DNA from 3 places in the Trichococcus shcherbakoviae genome. Region 3 is predicted to be linked to each of the others. Evidence: riboswitches for the same ligand, from Rfam matches in the RefSeq annotation. Region 3 holds a riboswitch; each other region holds the start of a gene.
What was found. Region 3 has a riboswitch for lysine ahead of dapA (4-hydroxy-tetrahydrodipicolinate synthase). Riboswitches for the same ligand answer to the same signal wherever they lie in the genome.

Region 1 (3,211 bases), 380 kb from region 3:
CTTCAGCCCTTCCTTTTCGAGGATCAGGTCGTAGCAGGCGATTCCCTGCAGCAGAACCTTCTCGTCGAAGTTGAAGCGGCTGCTGTGGAGCGGGTGCGTCCAACCCATGTCGGGACGGCCGGTCCCAAGCAGGATGAAGGCGCCGCGGATGCTTTCTTGGTAGAAAGCGAAGTCCTCGGCCAGCATCAATGGTTTGACGACTTCGTAGGCATCGACCGGCAACGCGTCCATCAACGTGCCGATCATTTCCGCATCGTTGGTGACTTCCGGATAGAAATCGCGGATATCCAACGTGCAGATGACACCACTCATGCGCTCGATGCCGGCACAGATGTCGGCAAGGCGTTCCTTGATGGAAGCATAGACCGCCTTATCGTAGCTCCGGATCGTCCCGGTCATCTCGGCTTTTCCGGCCACAATATTGCGGGCTTCCCCGGCATGCAACGTGCCGATGTTCACGACAGCCGGCTGCAATGGATCAAGGTCGCGGGCCAGAATGTTTTGGACCGAGAGAAGAATCTGCGCGGCGGCGATCAAGGCATCCTTGCCGAAGTGCGGTTGCCCGGCATGCGAGCTGACGCCCTCAAGCGTAATGTCGAATTCGCCGTTGCGCGCCATCAAGGGGCCTTTGGCCAAGCCCAGGATGCCTTCAGGCAGACTCGGATACAGGTGGTAGCCGTAAATCTTTTCGACCTGCAGCTCCTGCAGGATGCCGGAATCCATGATCCATTTCGCACCGCCCGGGCCTTCTTCCGCTGGCTGGAAGACCAAAACGACGGACTTTTCCAAAATAGGCAGGGACTTCAGGTATTTCGCGAAACCCAACAACAAGGCCATGTGCCCATCGTGTCCGCACGCATGCATTTTGCCCGGGTGAAGGGAAGCGAAATCCGCTCCTGTATCCTCGGTTACCTCAAGGGCATCCATGTCGGCACGGAAGGCTACTGATCCCGGGGACTTGCCCTTCAGGACGGCTACCCAGCCCGTCTCGGCTGTACTGATCGGTTCATAACCGAACGATACCAACTTTTGGCGGACATATTCCGAAGTCAACGGCAGATCGAAACCGATCTCCGGAATCTGGTGGAGCTCCCTTCGGATCGTCTTCACCGTATCGTATAATTCTGCAATCTGCATGCTGTTCACCTGATCCCTCTGCGTGTATTTATTAGTCTCTTAAGTCAGCCAATAATTGGGTTTTTTCGCTAGTCTGAGCGTCCTTCATTTTCACGATTTTAGCAGGGGATCCCGCAACAACCGCGTTAGCCGGTACGTCTTCCAATACGATTGCGCCAGCTGCGACAACAGCGCCTTCGCCGATGTGTACGCCTTCGATGATGACAGCGTTCGCGCCGACCAAAACACCGTCTTCGATGATGACTGGTGATTTCGATGGTGGCTCAAGAACGCCTGCAACCACTGCGCCTGCTCCGATGTGACAGTTTTTGCCGATCGTGCCGCGTGCGCCGACAACCGCGCCCATGTCGATCATTGTGCCTTCTCCGATGATTGCGCCGATGTTGATGACCGCACCCATCATGATGACAGCACTCTTGCCGATCGTCACGTGATCACGGATGAATGAACCCGGCTCGATGCGTGCATCGATTTTGGTAGTGTCCAACAATGGAATTGCGGAATTGCGTCTGTCGTATTCCATGACGTGATCTTTGATCTTATCTTTGTTTTCTTCCAAGAAATGATAGATCGCTGCAGCGTCGCCGAAGACTGTGTAGCTGTCCCCGTTTCCGAAGAATTTCAAGCCTTCGTAGGCAGGATTCTCGAAATCCCCTTTGATGTAAAGTTTTATAGGTGTTTGCTTTTCGGCAGCCTTGATGTAAGCCGCGATTTCGTAAGCATCTGTCAATAATAGTTCGCTCATTTTGATGTTTCCTCCCGATCATTTTTTTCTGTTCCAACATGCCCATTATAGCATGCCAGCCTGTGTTTGCCCTATGCGGCGGACGGCCGTTTGTTCCTGAAATGCAAAAAAAATAGCGGTAAGCGAGTGCTTACGGCTACGGAGACCTGCATTCGCCCAACCAAGCTAAAGCGCAATCCATTGTCATCGGGCAACGACAATGGAACAGCCCCACATTTGTTCAACCTGGGTCCAGCATCTGCATGCTTCGGCGACCGTCCCTTTCCCTTGCGGTACTCTTGACCAGCCGCGACCTCTTATTGCTTGGCGATTCATTTAATTTTTCTAATCGTACACTTATCCGGCAGAACTGTCAACCGCTCCGGGTCGGAAAGTGCCGGGATGAGTGGCCTTCTATATGTGAAAAAACTCATCAAATTAGCGGTTTTCTAATTTTCATTCAAGAGTGTGTAACTTAGCATAGAAATACGTCTGCAATCGTGTTATGTTATTTTCATGATATTGGGCGTCAGCAATCGGCTGGCGCATGTTCGACTATACATTGATTAAGGATATTTCATCCGGAGGAGATAAATTATGAGCAGAGAAACGAACCGTTTTGTGAAGCAACTGAAAGGATCGCCCATCCGCAACTTCGACGCTGCCATCAGCGATGTGAAGGACCTGATCCGCTTCACGATGGGTGAGCCAGATTTCGATACGCCGGATTTCATTAAAGCGGCGGCCGCAGACGCTTTGAACCAGAATCAGACGCATTACGCCCCTTCCGCCGGCGTCCTCGAAACCCGCAAGGAGATTGCGAAGTTCATGGAGCGGAAATACGGCCTGCATTACAACGCGGAGACAGACATCATCCTGACTGTCGGCGCCACGGAAGCGATCACTGCGTCGATGTTCGCGCTGATGAATCCGGGCGACAAGGTGATCATCCAATCGCCGGCATTCCCGCAGTATGAATACGTTACGCATTTGGCTGGCGGCCAGAGCGTCAAGATCGACACATCCGAGACCGGTTTCCTGATCACGCCGGAGGACCTGATGGCGGCGTTGGATGCGAATCCGGAAACGAAGATGGTCGTGCTTACCTATCCAAACAACCCGACCGGCGCCACTTATACGAAGGCGGAAGTCGAGGCGTTGGCCGAAGTCATCAGGAAATATGATGTTTTTGTCCTCAGCGATGAGATCTACAGCGAACTGACCTACGATGGCAGTCATACATCCATCGCCAAATACATCCCTGAGCAGTCCATCGTCATCAACGGCACTTCGAAAAGCTATGCGATGACCGGCTGGCGCGTCGGCTTTGTCGCTGCCCAAGCGGACCTG
Region 2 (3,211 bases), 1.1 Mb from region 3:
TGAAGACATCGGAAGCTGTGTGCACCACTTCTTGGGTCACGAATTCCCGGTCCAATGGTGCCGCAGGGTCCAATAAGGCATCACTTTGGGTAAGGGTGAGTGCACCCACAGTCGTGCTGCTGAAAGCCGGGAAGGCGGTGCTGCCGTGTTCGCCCATGATGTAGCCGCTGACGTTTTTGGGATCGACATGATAATGGGCAGCAACAATCTGACGGTAGCGGAAAGTATCCAAAGTCGTTCCGGTGCCGAAAATCTTACCTTTCGGATAGTCGAACTCATTTTCGGCGATGTAGGTGATCGTATCGACCGGATTCGTTATCAGGATGATGATGGCGTCTTTTGTGTGCTGGGTGATGCCGGCCATGATTTTGCGTATTTCATTGGCATTCTCCTTGCCCATCAACGCTCTTGGGGGCATATCCTCACCGGGGCGAGGCTTCTCGCTGACGCCTGCGGAAATGATGATGACGTCGGCATCCGCGCAGTCCGCATAATCGCCGGCGTAGATTTTGCTGTGTGTCCGGTAGCTAGCGGCCAGCGCATGGCGGTGGTCCAGGGCTTCGCCTCTTGCCGTGTCCTCGTTGCTGTCGATCAGGACGATGTCAGAAAATAAGTTGAGGTGGCTGCAGTCGGTCAATACTTGGGAACCGACATGGCCGACCCCGATGATGGCTAATTTTGTCTGGATCATAGGTCATATTTCCTTTCGTTTTGAGATGTTATTGTTTATGGCTTGGTGCATTTCCGCTACAGAATAGAAGGTTGGCTCCAGCACCACTTTTTCATCTTCCGGTTTCTGGCGATGGTTATACCACAAAGTAGTCCAACCCGCAGCCTGGCCGCCGATGATGTCCGTTTCGTAGGTATCCCCGATGAAGAGCAGCTCATCAGGACTGGCCTTCAAAGCCTCCTGCACATGCGCGAAGGCTTCGGCATAGGGTTTTGGGCAACCGATTTTTTCGGAAATGAAGGTGCGTGCGGGCGGCACCCATCTCTCCAGACCCAAGGCGTTGAACTTTTTCATCTGGTGCTTTTCAGGACCGTTTGTGAAGACCGCAATCGGAATGTTCCGACTTTCCAGCTCATTCAAAAGTTGATCGATGCCTGGGCTTAACGTGATTTCTGCTTGCCTCTTTTGGTAGGTTTCCTGGAAGTGCATCGCCTCTTCGTTGGTGAGCGCAAGGCCCAGGTCGGCGAACGTATGCTGTGTGCGCATGATATGGGACTCGGCCAGCGTCAGCTCCCCATTGGAGAACAGATCGAAAGCCGCATCGCAATGTTCGCGGAAAAGTGCGAAGGTTTCTTCGTCGCTGTGGCTGTTCTCCAAGCGGTAATTTTCCAGCGCCTGGAAGAACGGACTTGCTGTGTCGTATAAAGTATCGTCTAAATCGAATAGTATAGTAAGCATTATTGAGGTAGTTCCTCCCTTTTGTCGTTGCAGTCAGTATAGCATCCGAAACCGATTTTTTGAAACGGAAAAAATAGGGACGATCCGTGATGGTGCCCGTCGATGAGTGTAGTGCTTCGGATGGCGGGGCAAAGCGCTTTTTGTTGCAAATTAAAAATCCGTACAGTATAATAACATACAATAATGTCATACGATCATACAATAATGAAAGAGGCTGCGAACATCAAGAGTAAAATGCCCGTTTGAAAGGGGTGTTCGCCGAAATACAGCGTTTGCTGTGTTGGGGTCAGGGTTAAGAATCCTGACACTGTCAGAACGATTTGCCCAAAATCGTTTGTGGAGTACTTTCGGTATTGCGGGCAGAAGGAAGCTGGATTATAGGGCCTTTTGCTTTATAGTCTATTTTTTTGCACAAAAACGGACTGAATTATCGTTGTTATGACGCTCTATGGGAAGAAAGGTGGACAAAAGCGGCCGTATAAGAAGGGTTATTTTTTATTATTTTTGAGCAGTAAAAAAAAGACTATATACATTAGGAGGAAATAGAGATGACAGTAAAAACATGGAAAAAAACAATGGCAGCATTGACAGGCTTGTTTATTTTGGCGGGTTGCGGTAACGGAGCCACTGATGATTCATCCGCAGCCAACGGTTCAGCGGATTCTGAAACATTCGTGGTCGGAATGGAAGCAGGCTACCCTCCTTTCAACTGGACCCAAAATGATGACAGCAACGGCGCAGTGAAAATCGACGGCGCTGACGGGTACGCTAATGGCTATGATGTTCAGATGGCCAAAAAAGTGGCGGACGGTTTAGGTAAGGAACTGGTCATCGTTAAGACGGAATGGGATGGCCTGGTGCCGGCGTTGATTTCATCTAAAATCGATGCTATCGTTGCAGGCATGTCGCCGACAGAGGAACGCAAAGAAGCGATTGATTTCTCGGATTCCTACTATACGACTGAACTAGTACTTGTCGTCAAAGCGGATGGCGCTTATGCAGATGCGACAACTTTGGCTGATTTCGCGGACGCAAAAGTTACCGCACAGTTGAATACGTTGCACTATGGCGTCATCGATCAGATTGAAGGCGTGCAAAAGCAACCGGCAATGGACAGTTTCACTTCCATGCGCGTAGCTTTGGAATCAGGCACAATTGATGCTTACGTATCGGAACGTCCGGAAGCCATCAGCGCTTCAGCAGCCAATTCCGCTTTCAAAATGATCGAATTGGATGAAACGGATACTTTCGAATTGTCCGCGGCTGATTCAGAAATCGCAATCGGTTTGATCAAAGAAAGTGAATTGAAAGACCAGATCAATGAGATCCTGAGCGGCATCACAGAAGAAGAACGCATCCAAATGATGGATGAAGCAATCCAAAACCAACCATCAGCTGAATAATCAAGACTGACGGAACATCAAAAAGGGGCATACATTAAATGGAGTTTAGTTGGGTTATCCGCATCATCGAAGAAAACTGGAGACAGTTTTTATCAGGTGCATGGACAACATTATATATAGCTTTAATCGGAACCATCATCGGACTGGGGATCGGTCTGATGATCGGCGTCATCCGTACGATCCCGGTTGCGGAATCGGGTTGGAAAAAACACGTGTACAACGTGGTGAATTTTTTGCTGTCATGCTACATCGAAATTTTCCGCGGCACGCCTATGATCGTGCAAGCCATGGTCATCTATTATGGTGCCGCATTGGCGTTTGACATCGACATGAACCGCATCTTTGCAGCGCTTTTGATCGTATCGGTCAATACGGGCGCTTATATGTCGGAGATCGTCCG
Region 3 (3,211 bases):
CCAGATAGGCGAAGTCCCAAAAATTAGGCTTTTCGGTACCCTCAAAGATGACGCCGCCGTTCACATCGCGGTAATAGAGTTCCGCGTACCGCAACATGTAGAGACTGTGCACCGTCGTCCAGGAGAGCACGATGCTGAACAGACCAAATCCGATCGTCCCGAAGCTGCGTACATGAGTCGTCAGCATCAACGCGACAGCCCCGATGCTGATCAGGCATGCCATAAGGACAAAAAAATCGATCGTCGAATATTGGATATCTTCCTCTTGCGCAATCCGCTCGGTTTCCGTGCCATCATGCGGATGAAAATCCTTCCACAGCAAATACAACAAAATGATTGCTGCACTGTCCCAACCGATCAAAGGGGCCAATTCCCAACGCAACCAGAATCCGCCGGCCAGCCCGATGCCCGTACCGATCGCTCCGGCAATCAGGAAGCGCGTCCTTTTTTTGCGCATATCCCTTCCGGCTTTCGTTTGATCGGCAAATAGATGGCTTCTTTTCTTCATGGCTGACAGCCCCCCTGCTTTTTCGGCCTGACTGTTCTTTCAGATCGTGATTTCGATGACATTCTTTTCCGGATCAAGGAACATGCTTTCATAATAGCCATCCCCTGTAATGCGCGGCTGGCTTTTGCATGTGTACCCCGCTTTGATGAGTCTATCAGTGAAATAGTCGACGTTCTGCTTGCTGCCGACGGAGACGGCCAGATGCGCCCAGCCAAGCATATCAAGGGGATAGCGTTCGTTGACATCCATCCTTTTCATAAGCTCCAAACGGGCCCCTCCTTCACGGAAAGTAATAAAGTAAGATTGGAAGTCTTTCTCAGGATTCCGGTATAATTTATTGGCCTTTCCATCAAAAAAACGAACATAAAAATCGCGCATCAGCTCCAAATCGCCCACCCACACTGCAACATGTTCAATCTTCATCGCTATTCACGTCCTCTCATCATCCTTGCCGGTGCGCTGGAGATAAACTCTGCGCGGATGGCCTGCAACAAAACATCCCGGAATCCCTTTTTGGACTTTCCGTAAAAGCGTTTCCTCAATTTGATTTTATCACATTGGCGGCGCATATGCGTTCCCGGAAGCATCCTCATGTACCGTCACCTTATGTGTCTTTTTTGCCATCTTTTTCAAAGTATTTTCTCAGCATCCACTCAGAATATGATTGACAGACTGATTTGTATTTGATAGTGTGGAAGTAACAAAATACGATTCGATGTGATGAAGAGGTCGCGGTTAACAATCAGTAAGGGATTCCCTGAAAGGTGTTGCTGCCGAAATACTCTGTATTGGGGCCAAGGTTGAATAAATCTGGCACTGTCGGACAAAGCCGCCCAGCTTTGTTCGGTGAGCTTCTCACGTTGGGGCAAATTGGTGGAATTCACTATATGGATGCAACGCTTCAGCTTAAGCAGCCTGTTTTGAACGACTATGAGACCATTTGCTCATAGTCGTTTTTTGTCTATTCATAAATATAAAACAGAATTCAGGAGGAAGATAAGCATGGCAATTTTTGAAGGATCAGGCGTTGCGATCGTTACGCCGTTTAAAGACACGGAGAACCAAGAAATCAACTACGAGGTATTGGAAGAGCTGATCGAGTTCCATATCGCGAACGGCACCGATTCGATCATCATCGCGGGCACAACCGGGGAAGCTTCAACGCTGACGGATGAAGAGCAACTTCATCTCATTCGTTTCACTGTCGAAAAAGTCAACGGCCGTATCCCTGTCATCGGCGGTGCCGGAAGCAATGACACGCGCCACGGGGTCGGATTGACGCGCGCTGTAGAGGCAACCGGTGTGGATGCGATCCTCAGCGTAACCCCTTATTACAACAAAACATCGCAAAAAGGCTTGATTGAGCATTACAAAGCCATCGCCAACAGCGTGAAAGTTCCGATCGTCCTTTACAATGTGCCGGGCCGCACCGGTCAGAACATTACCCCTGAAACACTGGTGGAACTGGCGAAAATCGATAACATCGTTTCCTTGAAGGACGCCACTGGAAACTTCAGCCAAGCCGTGGACAATCTGAGTCTTTTGGGCGATCGCCTGGACATCTACTCGGGGAATGATGACACTATCATCCCGTTGATGAGCTTGGGCGCAAAAGGCGTCATCTCTGTCCTTGCCAATATCGCACCGAAAGCTACATCGGAAATGACGCATGCTTTCCTGGATGGCGACATCAAAAAAGCTGCCGCGATGCAAGCACAGTACAAAGAACTGATCGACTGCCTGTTCGTGGAGCCGAATCCGATTCCTGTAAAAGCCGGAATGCAACTGCTGGGCTTCAACGTCGGACCAATGCGTCTGCCGTTGACGGATGCCGATCAAGCGGTCATTGACCGTTTGGCCGCAGCCATGAAAAAAGTTGGCCTGATCTAGAACAAACCCAAAAAACCGCCATCGGAATTTTATGTTTCCGGTGGCGGTTTTTATATTTTTCAGAATAGATGCAGGATATACTTGTTGAGCAACAAAATAATCAACACAAGAAGCATAACGATGATAAAACCGATGGCTCGTTTCACATAAAAATCTCTCAACTTCATGGCTTTTCCTTCCTGGCCTTATTAAGGAGGACATTTATTTATTTTACGATTCCCAGCTTTTTGAAATGGGCTTTTGGAAAAGCGTTGATGCCGATGCCATTCGCATCACCCAGTTTGATCGTGCCCCCGGTGAATAGCGGACCGCCCTCATAAGCTTCGATTCTGTAGAACGACGGCCCAATGAGGTCGACCATCGTGATGCAGTTTTTGGCGGCTGCCAGATGGGCCGCTGCGCTGACCGAAATCTTACTTTCCAACATGCAGCCGATCATGCAGTCTAACCCGTATGTTTCCGCCACTGCACAGATTTTGAGTGCCTCGTGAATGCCGCCGATCTTCATCAGTTTGATATTGATGAGGTCAGCTGATTGAGTCTGGATGATGTGGAGGGCATCCTTCACAGAGAAGACACTCTCGTCAGCCACTATCGGTGTTTGGACGTGTTGCGTCACAAATTTCAGGCCGGCCAGATCGTGCGCCTTCACCGGCTGTTCCACCAGCTCGGCCTGCATGCCCTTATCCTCCAGCATGCTGATGAACCGGACCGCCTCCTGGGGGCTCCAGCTCTGATTGACCTCTACCCGGATGCGGATGCCCGGTCCAACTGCCTTACGGATGGCCAACAAGCTTTCCACATCCTTGAGCC

Region 1: another riboswitch for lysine. It lies ahead of dapD (2,3,4,5-tetrahydropyridine-2,6-dicarboxylate N-acetyltransferase); the one in region 3 lies ahead of dapA (4-hydroxy-tetrahydrodipicolinate synthase).
Region 2: another riboswitch for lysine. It lies ahead of ACKPBX_RS12940 (ABC transporter substrate-binding protein/permease); the one in region 3 lies ahead of dapA (4-hydroxy-tetrahydrodipicolinate synthase).

The regions. Positions count from the first base shown of each region.
Region 1 covers NZ_OY762653.1:490,630-493,840, forward strand. The annotation lists gene ACKPBX_RS02325 (M20 metallopeptidase family protein) at 1-1,137, opposite strand, end outside; gene dapD (2,3,4,5-tetrahydropyridine-2,6-dicarboxylate N-acetyltransferase) at 1,169-1,882, opposite strand; lysine riboswitch at 2,043-2,188, opposite strand; gene ACKPBX_RS02335 (aminotransferase class I/II-fold pyridoxal phosphate-dependent enzyme) at 2,459-3,211, shown strand, end outside.
Region 2 covers NZ_OY762653.1:2,726,925-2,730,135, forward strand. The annotation lists gene ACKPBX_RS12930 (lactate/malate family dehydrogenase) at 1-691, opposite strand, end outside; gene ACKPBX_RS12935 (HAD family hydrolase) at 695-1,408, opposite strand; lysine riboswitch at 1,609-1,763, shown strand; partial or broken gene ACKPBX_RS12940 (ABC transporter substrate-binding protein/permease) at 1,957-3,211, shown strand, end outside.
Region 3 covers NZ_OY762653.1:868,282-871,492, forward strand. The annotation lists gene ACKPBX_RS03950 (DUF1345 domain-containing protein) at 1-508, opposite strand, end outside; gene ACKPBX_RS03955 (VOC family protein) at 548-931, opposite strand; lysine riboswitch at 1,224-1,370, shown strand; gene dapA (4-hydroxy-tetrahydrodipicolinate synthase) at 1,511-2,398, shown strand; gene ACKPBX_RS03965 (mandelate racemase/muconate lactonizing enzyme family protein) at 2,604-3,211, opposite strand, start outside.